DNA from 2 places in the Exiguobacterium sp. s40 genome. Region 1 is predicted to be linked to the other one. Evidence: riboswitches for the same ligand, from Rfam matches in the RefSeq annotation. Region 1 holds a riboswitch; the other holds the start of a gene.
What was found. Region 1 has a riboswitch for S-adenosylmethionine ahead of mtnK (S-methyl-5-thioribose kinase). Riboswitches for the same ligand answer to the same signal wherever they lie in the genome.
Positions count from the first base shown of each region.

Region 2: linked by a shared signal. The riboswitch ahead of KNP02_RS06715 (aminotransferase class I/II-fold pyridoxal phosphate-dependent enzyme) and the one ahead of mtnK (S-methyl-5-thioribose kinase) in region 1 are both predicted to bind S-adenosylmethionine.

Region 1 covers NZ_JACSLC010000003.1:269,777-274,209, reverse strand. Annotated here, with positions in the region: gene KNP02_RS04585 (2,3-diketo-5-methylthiopentyl-1-phosphate enolase) at 1-970, opposite strand, end outside; SAM riboswitch class I at 1,040-1,141, opposite strand; SAM riboswitch class I at 1,347-1,449, shown strand; gene mtnK (S-methyl-5-thioribose kinase) at 1,531-2,682, shown strand; gene mtnA (S-methyl-5-thioribose-1-phosphate isomerase) at 2,679-3,713, shown strand; gene KNP02_RS04570 (sugar ABC transporter substrate-binding protein) at 3,706-4,433, shown strand, end outside.
Region 2 covers NZ_JACSLC010000005.1:163,053-167,485, forward strand. Annotated here, with positions in the region: gene KNP02_RS06705 (MDR family MFS transporter) at 1-1,157, opposite strand, end outside; gene KNP02_RS06710 (AI-2E family transporter) at 1,422-2,486, opposite strand; SAM riboswitch class I at 2,696-2,796, shown strand; gene KNP02_RS06715 (aminotransferase class I/II-fold pyridoxal phosphate-dependent enzyme) at 2,874-4,049, shown strand; gene KNP02_RS06720 (iron-containing alcohol dehydrogenase family protein) at 4,046-4,433, shown strand, end outside.

The DNA of each region.
Region 1 (4,433 bases):
CGAGTCCCGGATGAATCCCGGCGGACGGGACCGGTAAAATCGGTTTCGACCAATGCGGTTCGGCGCTCAGGTCACGAATCGCGAACGCCTCGTCCCGCGGTGTCGCGAGCGAACCGTACGGAGATGGGAAGAGCGTCAAATCGGCCCCGGCGAGACGTGGGAGTTTACCGAGTAAGAGCGAATGACTGATGGACCCGGTCAAGGCGCCGGCAAAGGCCGGGTGAGCTAAAATCGGCACACGGATGTCTGGGTCGTTCGCAAGTTCGCGCAGTGCGTCAAGACCGTACGTATAGACGTTGAATAGGAGCGCCGTCGCACCGGCCTCAATCAGCCGGAGCGCCTGGTCGCGAAGACCGAAAACGGGACCGCTCAGCGTGATGGCGTAGAGGACACGCTTCCCGGTCGCCTCAAAGTGCGCTTGAATGACGGCCGCTCCGATCCGGGCCCGTTCGAGCGACGGCGTGAGCGGATTGTCGTATAAAATTTCGTCGTCTTTGACGATATCGATGCCGCCGGCGAACTGATCGCGGAGTTGCTGCTCGAGAAACGCGAGGTCACGCCCGATGACGCCTTTGAAGATGCTCATGACGAGCGGACGGTCATGGACACCGAGCAACTCGCGAATCCCGTCGACGCCGAACTTGGCGCCTTTGAAATGAGGGGCGAGCGTTTCGGGCAACGTCACATCGATTAACCGAATCGAATCGTCGAGGGATAGTTTCCCGAACGTCGTCGTCAAGATGGATGAAAAGTCAGGGCTGACATTATGTAACGGATAGCGGATCGTGAACCGGCTCGTCGTCTCCGTATGGGTGGTCGATACGACCTCACCCCGGTACGCCTGTAACTGCTCTTGCTCTAAATGACGTAGCTCGGTCCATGTGCCGACGGTCAGCTCGAGGGCGATTTTGTCGGCAATACTTGCGACCGCATCCGTCCGTTTGATTTCATATGTGGCAGTGATACTCATATGGTTCCTCCTTCCAGGCAAACAAAAAATGACCCCATGCCGAGGCAAGAGGTCATCATAAAAAATGAACTCTTATCTCTCAGCTTTCGCTGCAAGAATTAGCACCGTGCCATCTCTGGTCGGTTGCTGCGACATCATCGGGCTCGTCCCTCCGTCTGCTCTTGATAAGAATGTGATTTGAAGTTGTGAAATTTAATTGAATTTTTACACAGATTCGTCGCGTCGTCAATTCCTTTTTTTCCAAAAAAAATATTTCGTGGAATTGTTTCCATATATGCACAAAAAAAGACGAAGTGGCACGGGGAAAATGACGTTGACAATTGTGACGTCGAGTCCGTAATATTCATCACATAAGTTCACCGAATCGAATAAACCACTCTTATCGCGAGTTGGCAGAGGGAATTGGCCCGATGACGCCGCAGCAACCGACCACTAGGCACGGTGCTACATCCACCAGACGAATGTCTGACAGATGAGAGGAACAACCATTTTGGCTGTGCCTCTTTCTCGCGGAGAAAGGGGCTTTTTTTGTGGGCAACGTACAGGAAGGGGAAAACATCATGTCATATCAACCATTTACAGAACAGACCGTCGTCGAGCACGTCCGTCAATTAGGATACTTGCAAGACGGAATCGCCGAGTGTGAGGAAATCGGGGACGGCAATTTGAATCTCGTGTTTCGGATTCGCCAAGGCGAACAGCGCCTAATCGTCAAACAGGCGCTCCCATACGCTAAAGTCGTCGGTGAGAGCTGGCCGCTTACACTCGAACGGGCATGGATTGAACAGTTGGCACTCCGTGAGTTTGCGAACGTGGCGCCGCGTTTCGTCCCGGACGTCCTCGGTAGCGACCGGACGCTCGCCTACACGATTTTAGAAGATCTGTCTGATTATGAGATTGTCCGCACCGGTTATTTGAAAGGGGAGAGCTATCCGGAACTCGCGCGTCATGTCGGTGAATTTTTAGGCGAGACGCTGTTCGCGACGTCGGATTATGCGGCCGGCCCGATCGCGAAGAAGCGGATTGAACGTGACTATTACAACCCGGAACTGTGTGACATCACCGAGAAGCTCATCTTCACCGACCCGTTCAAAGACGCGGAGTCGAACAACATCGAGGCGGCGCTTCGAGAAGATGTCGAACGCCTCTGGCAAGACCAGGCGCTCAAGGTCGAGGTGACGAAACTGAAAGTCGGATTTATCACGAAACATGAGGCGCTTCTGCACGGTGACCTACATACAGGCAGCATCTTCGCGACCCAACAAGAGACGAAAATCATCGATCCAGAGTTCGCATTTTACGGACCGTTCGGCTTTGATTTGGGCCAAATTATCGCCCATTTGACGCTGTCGACGTTCCATGACCCGCTCAAACGCTTCGAACGTTTCACGGACGTCTTGACGGTGTGGGAGACGTTCGAGAAGACGTTCCGGGCCAACTTTGAGCGCGCTGTCGAGCCGTTCAATACGGACGGTTTCGTCGACGAATTGTTGCGGACAATCTTCAGCGACACGATCGGCTATGCCGGTTGCGAACTCATTCGCCGTGCCGTCGGACTCGCCGGTGTCGCCGATCTCGAGACGTTGCCGGAAGCGACGCGGCTCGAACGAAAACGTGACGCACTCGCTCTCGGGACGGCGCTCATTAAAGAACGCCACAGCGTCGAATCGATTGACGACTTGGTGACGCTTTTGTCGGGGGTGCGCGTATGAAGGTCCAAAATATCCGTTTCCATCCGCAGACGGACGAACTCATCGTATTAGATCAGACGTTGTTGCCGCATGAAGAGCGGTACGTGACAATCGAAACGCTCGAACAGGCCGAACATGCCATCGAGACGCTTCAAGTCCGGGGCGCCCCGGCCATCGCTTACTTTGGGGCGTTCGTCCTCGCCAAAGAGGCGGGCCGGTTAGTTGACGATCCGGACTTCACGCGTCGGCTCGACCTCGTCGGACGCCGCTTGATCGCGACCCGGCCGACGGCGGTCAATCTGCAAAATGTGATCGAGTCGCTCCTTGATTTAAATGTCGGGGACGACTTTGAAGCGATTGCCGAGGAAATCAAACGACGCGCTATCGCGTTGTATGACCGGGACGTCGATACGTATCGGGCCATCGGTGAGCATGCACTGACGGTGTTACCGGCCGGGGGGAACGTGTTGACGATCTGCAACGCCGGTGCCATTGCGACATCGCGATACGGCACAGCGCTCGCGCCGTTTTACGTCGGAAAAGAACAGTGCGTATCTTTCAACGTCTTCGCCTGTGAGACGCGGCCGCTCCTGCAAGGGGCACGCCTCACTGTCTGGGAACTCGACCGGGCCGATATCGACGTGACGCTCATCACCGACAATATGGCGGCTTGGACGATTCAGTCAAAACGAGTCGACGCCATCATCGTTGGAGCTGACCGTATCACACGGACGGGTCACGTCGCCAATAAAATTGGGACGTTGCAGCTCGCCGTCCTCGCCAAGCATTACGGCATTCCGTTCTATGTCGCGGCGCCGCATTCGACGTTCGATTTGACGGCGGATGACACGATTGAAATCGAGGAGCGGAACCCGTCAGAAGTGACACATATCGGTGGTCAACCGACGGCACCCGTCGGCATCACCGTCTTCAATCCGGCGTTCGACGTCACCCCACCGGACCTCATCACCGGACTCATCACCGAGGCGGGTGTGTTCGAGCCGACAGAGACTGCCATCACACATCATGTAGGAGGAACAATTCATGTCTAAAAAACTATTAATTTTACTATTCACATTCGTCTTGGCGCTCGTCGGTTGCACGAACGAACAAGCGGCCCCATCGAAGCCGGCTGAGAAGACGCCGGAGACGAAACCCGTCTCGGTCTCGAATGCCACACTTCCGAAAGATATCGATGTAGCCCTGATCATGCAGATGTCGATCGGGACGTTCTCGTCGCAGTATATCAACGGGGTGACGGAACAAGTCGAATCGTTCGGCGGCAACGTGAAAGTGTACAATGCCGACAACGACCTGTCGAAGATGGCGAGCTATGTCGATACGGCGACGACGCAAGGCGTCGATGTCATCTTGATCGACCATGGCCGTGCCGATGCGTTGAAAGAACCGGTCCAACGCGCGCTCGATAAAGGCATCAAAGTCGTCGCGTTCGACAACGATTTGACGAACGAAGGCGTGACCGTCATCGACCAAGACGACTATTCGCTCGCTTGGCGTTCACTCAAGGCACTCGCCGAAGATTTGGACGGTGAAGGCAAAATCGTCACGATTTGGGTTGGTGGCTTCACACCGATGGAACGTCGCCACACGATTTATGATGCGTTCTTGAAGCGTTACCCGGGTATCACAGAAGTCGCCAAGTTTGGTTCGGCGACGAACAATACGGCGCTCGACACACAGAGCCAGATGGAAGCAATTTTGAAGAAGTATCCGGAAGGTGAGATTGATGCCGTGTTCGCGATGTGGGACGA
Region 2 (4,433 bases), on a different contig from region 1:
ACGAGGATCAACGCGATATGTCCGGCGCGTTGGTCGAAGAACAGGCTTGCCATGATCGGTGCGGTCACCCCGCCGATCAACCATTGGATGCTGGCGGCCCCGTTGTAGGCACCGCGCATATTCTCCGGAGCGATCAAGGCGATGAACGTCTGTTGGACCGGGGACATGATCATCTCGCCGAGCGTATAGAAGGCGTACACCGCGAGCAAGACGCTGACGAGAACGAGGTACGGTGTCCCGAGTGAATAGAGGAGACGCGGCATGACGGCGATCAGAATCATGCCGACCCCGAAGATGGTCGCCCCGGCGAGCATGACGTTGCCGAACGACTTGCGGCCGAGTTTCGAAGCGATCGGGAACTGGAACAACACGACCATGATGCCGTTCAAGGCGAGCATATAGGCGAACGGGTTCTCACGATCGGTGTACGATGGCATCGACTCTCTCAAGAAGAGGGGCAGCATGCTCTCGATGAGCGAGAAGCCCATCGAGATGAAGACACCGGCAAAGATGAACACGAGGAACACCTTGTCATTGTAAAACACGCGCAGGACATCCCGGTTCGACGGCGTGTCGACATCGGTCGTCTCTGGGAGTGACTCCCGGATGAAGCGACCGAGGACGAGTGCGTACAAGACGAAGACGAGAGCGGCCGAGTAGAAGATATACTGCCGGTCGATAAAGAGGACGGCACTCCCGAGGAGCGGGCCGAATGCAGCTCCGATATTGTGCCCCATCCGCAACAGCCCGAACGCCTCGTTCATCTGTTCGGGCTCGGTCACATCGGCTACCATCGCGCTTGCGGCCGGGTGGAACAATGAGTTCGTCAAACCGAGCATGGCGTTCAAGAGAAGGAGCGGCCAAAACGTTTCGGCGAAGGCGAAACCGACGAGGGCGAGGGCGTCGCCAAGAATGGCAGCCATCATGATCGGTTTGCGGCCATACAGGTCTGCGAGCCGTCCACCGACGACCGATCCGATGAGCGCCATGATCGGTCCGGTCGCCATGATGACCCCGACCTGGATATAACTGTCGAGCTTGTCGCTATAGTAGAGGACGAGGAACGGTGCGATCATGAACATCATGACACCCGTGATCGTCTCTCCGAGGAAGCGGATCCAAATGTTACGGTCGAGCTGTTTGAGTGATTGAATCATTAAGGTCACCTGCTTTAGTTGATAGAATAAGAAAAGGGACGCAGCATGCTCAAAGGCATACGCGTCCCTAAGATCTTAGGCATGCCTCGGAAGGCAGGCGACATCACGGATTCAAATCACGGAGAGGCGCCTGCCGGTCAATATGGACTTGGACGTGCGAGCGTTGAATGACTGACATCGGTACCTCTCCTCTCTGCATTGGACTGTCTTCTCTTCAAGATTATGATATTTCCGTGAAATGTGTCAACCTAAATCGTCAATGTGTCATAATAATTCGTTCAAATTCTTTCGGCTGAGCCGGTAGTCGATCAACCGAGAGAACACGACTTGAATCATCGCCGTGACCGGGACACTGATGAACATCCCGACGAGACCGAACAGGCTACCCCCGATGATGATCGACGTGATGACCCAAAACGGGGTGATGCCAACGCTGTCGCCGAGAATCTTCGGGCCGAGCCAGAGTCCGTCGAATTGTTGCAACAAGAAGATGAACAAGAGGACGATGAGCTCCGTGAACGGGTCATTGAAGTAGGTAATGATGAACGCCGGAATCATCCCGAGCAGCGGACCGACGTACGGGATAAAATTCAAGACGCCGACGATGATGCCGAGTAGAAGCGCGTAAGGTGCCCCGATGATCAACAGACCGGCGACGGCCAGCACCCCGATGATGAGGCAGTCGAGCGACTTCCCGATGATATAGCGTTTGAAGATGTAATCCATCTCTTGAAAAATGTCGATCGTCGTCTTAGCCGACGCGACCGGGAACATCGCATACAACAGACGCTTGAACATGCGGGCAAAAATCTCTTTGTCTTTCAACAGATAGATCGAGATGACGATCCCAATCAAGAAGTTGATGAGGGTCATCGTGAAGCTCGACACGTAGCTGACCGACGACAAGACGGCGGTCTCGACCCAGCCCGAGTAACGTTCCTCGAAGCGGCTGAAATCGATAGCTTGGGCGATCGTCGCGTTGTACTCTTTCAAGTACGTGTTCAACTGGGCGAGGAACCCGTCGATCTGTCGGATGTAGAACGGGAGCTCTTCGATGAGTGAGGCGAGGCTCGAATAAATGCGTGGGAACAGCGTCACCGCAGAGATGACGAGAATCCCGATAAAGATGATATAGACGATCAGCAAGCCTTGATATCGTTTTAGTTGAAACCGTTCTTCTATATAGGACAGGACGGTATTCAGGAGCAGCGCGATGGCGATTCCCATAATAATCGGCGTCAGCAACTGGAACGTATAATGCATCATCTGCGAAATCGTATCCGGTTCGCTGATGACTTTCCAGAGCACGAGCAGGATCAGGCCGATCACGCTCAACTTCCAAATCAATTGACGGTTTTAATTCCAAAGGTCCATCCCCTCATGTTTTAAATTTTGTAAAATAACGTTTACTTTCACTATGAACGTTTTTTTATCGGGATTCAAGAGGACATGCTCATTTCAAAAAAGGATTGACAAGATTGGTAACGTTTGGTTAACTAAGTGACATATTACAAAAAGACAAATCGCATATAAAACACTTTCTATCAAGAGAAGCGGAGGGACTGGCCCGATGAAGCTTCAGCAACAGATTGATTCAATACTGTGCTAATTCCAGCAAGGTGACCTTGAGAGATGGAAAGGTGGTTGTTTGAATACGTCCGTATCTCGACACCCCTTTCCGCGGAAAGGGGTGTTTTTTGCATAGGAGGACTATTCATGACTGACAGACGCTCACATCTACTTAAAACGTTACCATCTCAACATTTCGTCGGACTCGCGAACGAGGTGGCCGAACTCGAACAAGCCGGCCGCGACATCATCCGACTCGGACAAGGGACGCCTGACCTGCCTACGCCTGAGCCAATCTGTGACGCGCTTCAGACGGCGCTCCTCGACGCCTCGACCCATCAATACGGTCCGTTCCGCGGTCAGGCCCGCCTGAAGCAAGCAGTGGCGACGTTCTATTTGAATGAGTATGGAGTCGAACTTGATCCCGAGACAGAAGTAGCGATTCTCATCGGCTCAAAATCTGGTCTCATCACGTTGCCGCAATGCGTACTCGAACCTGGCGACGGGATTTTGCTACCGAATCCCGGCTATCCTGATTACATCTCGGGGGCACGCCTCGCCGGTGCCGTCGTCCGTGACCTCGTCCTCCGGGAAGAGAACGGCTTCTTGCCAGACTATGAGACGCTCGATACGCAAGATGCAAGACTCATGTATTTGAACTACCCGAGCAATCCGACCGGAGCCGTCGCCTCACCCGCTTTCTTTGACGATACCGTCCGTTTCGCCCGGGAGCGGGACTTGATGGTCGTCCACGATTTCGCATACGGCAGCATCGGATTCGATGGCCACGTCCCGCCTAGCTTTCTGCAGGCGGAAGGGGCGAAAGAAGTCGGCATCGAGGTATATACGATGTCGAAAGCGTTCAACATGTCCGGTTGGCGCGTCGCCTTCGCCGTCGGGAACGCGGACATCATCGAGGCGATCAACACGTATCAGGACCACGTCCACGTCAGCGTGTTCTCGGCCATCCAGGCGGCGGCTGTCGCTGCGCTCGAGGCGCCCCGTACCATTCGCGATGACTTGGCACGACTGTACGAGGCACGGCGTGATCGCCTGATCGACGGGTTGAACCGGGCCGGCTGGGCCGTCGAACCGCCGGAAGGCTCGTTCTTCGTCTGGGCAAAAGTGCCTGAGGGTGATGCCAAGTCGTTCTCGCGGAAACTGCTGCATGAAGCCGGTGTCGCCGTCACCCCGGGCTATTTCTTCGGTTCGGAAGGGAACGGATACGTCCGCTTCGGTCTCGTCTCACCGGAACCGAAGATTGACGAGGCCGTCGAACGAATCGAGCGGTTGTTTGCCGCCTATGAGGAGGTGCGCGCATGATTCGTCAGGCCGTCCTTGAATATGACCACGCCGATGACGCGCTTGACCGTCTTGATGACTTAGTCGACGGCCGACGTGCCCACGTCCTGCGCGGTCAGAACGGGTATGACGTCGTCCGAGCCATCTTTCCGGCCATCGCGGACTATCCGGCAACAAGGTTCAGCGGGGAGTGCACGGACTCGGAAGTCAAACGGCTCAAACCGTTGGACGCCGACGTGTTAATCGCCGTCGGAGGCGGCAAGCTCGTCGATACGGCCAAACTCGTCGCCTATCAACGGAACGTCCCGCTCATCGTCGTCCCAACGCTCGCCTCGAACTGTGCGGCGTTCACACCGCTCAGCGTCGTCTATCAGGAGGACGGGAGCTACGACCGCTACGACATGT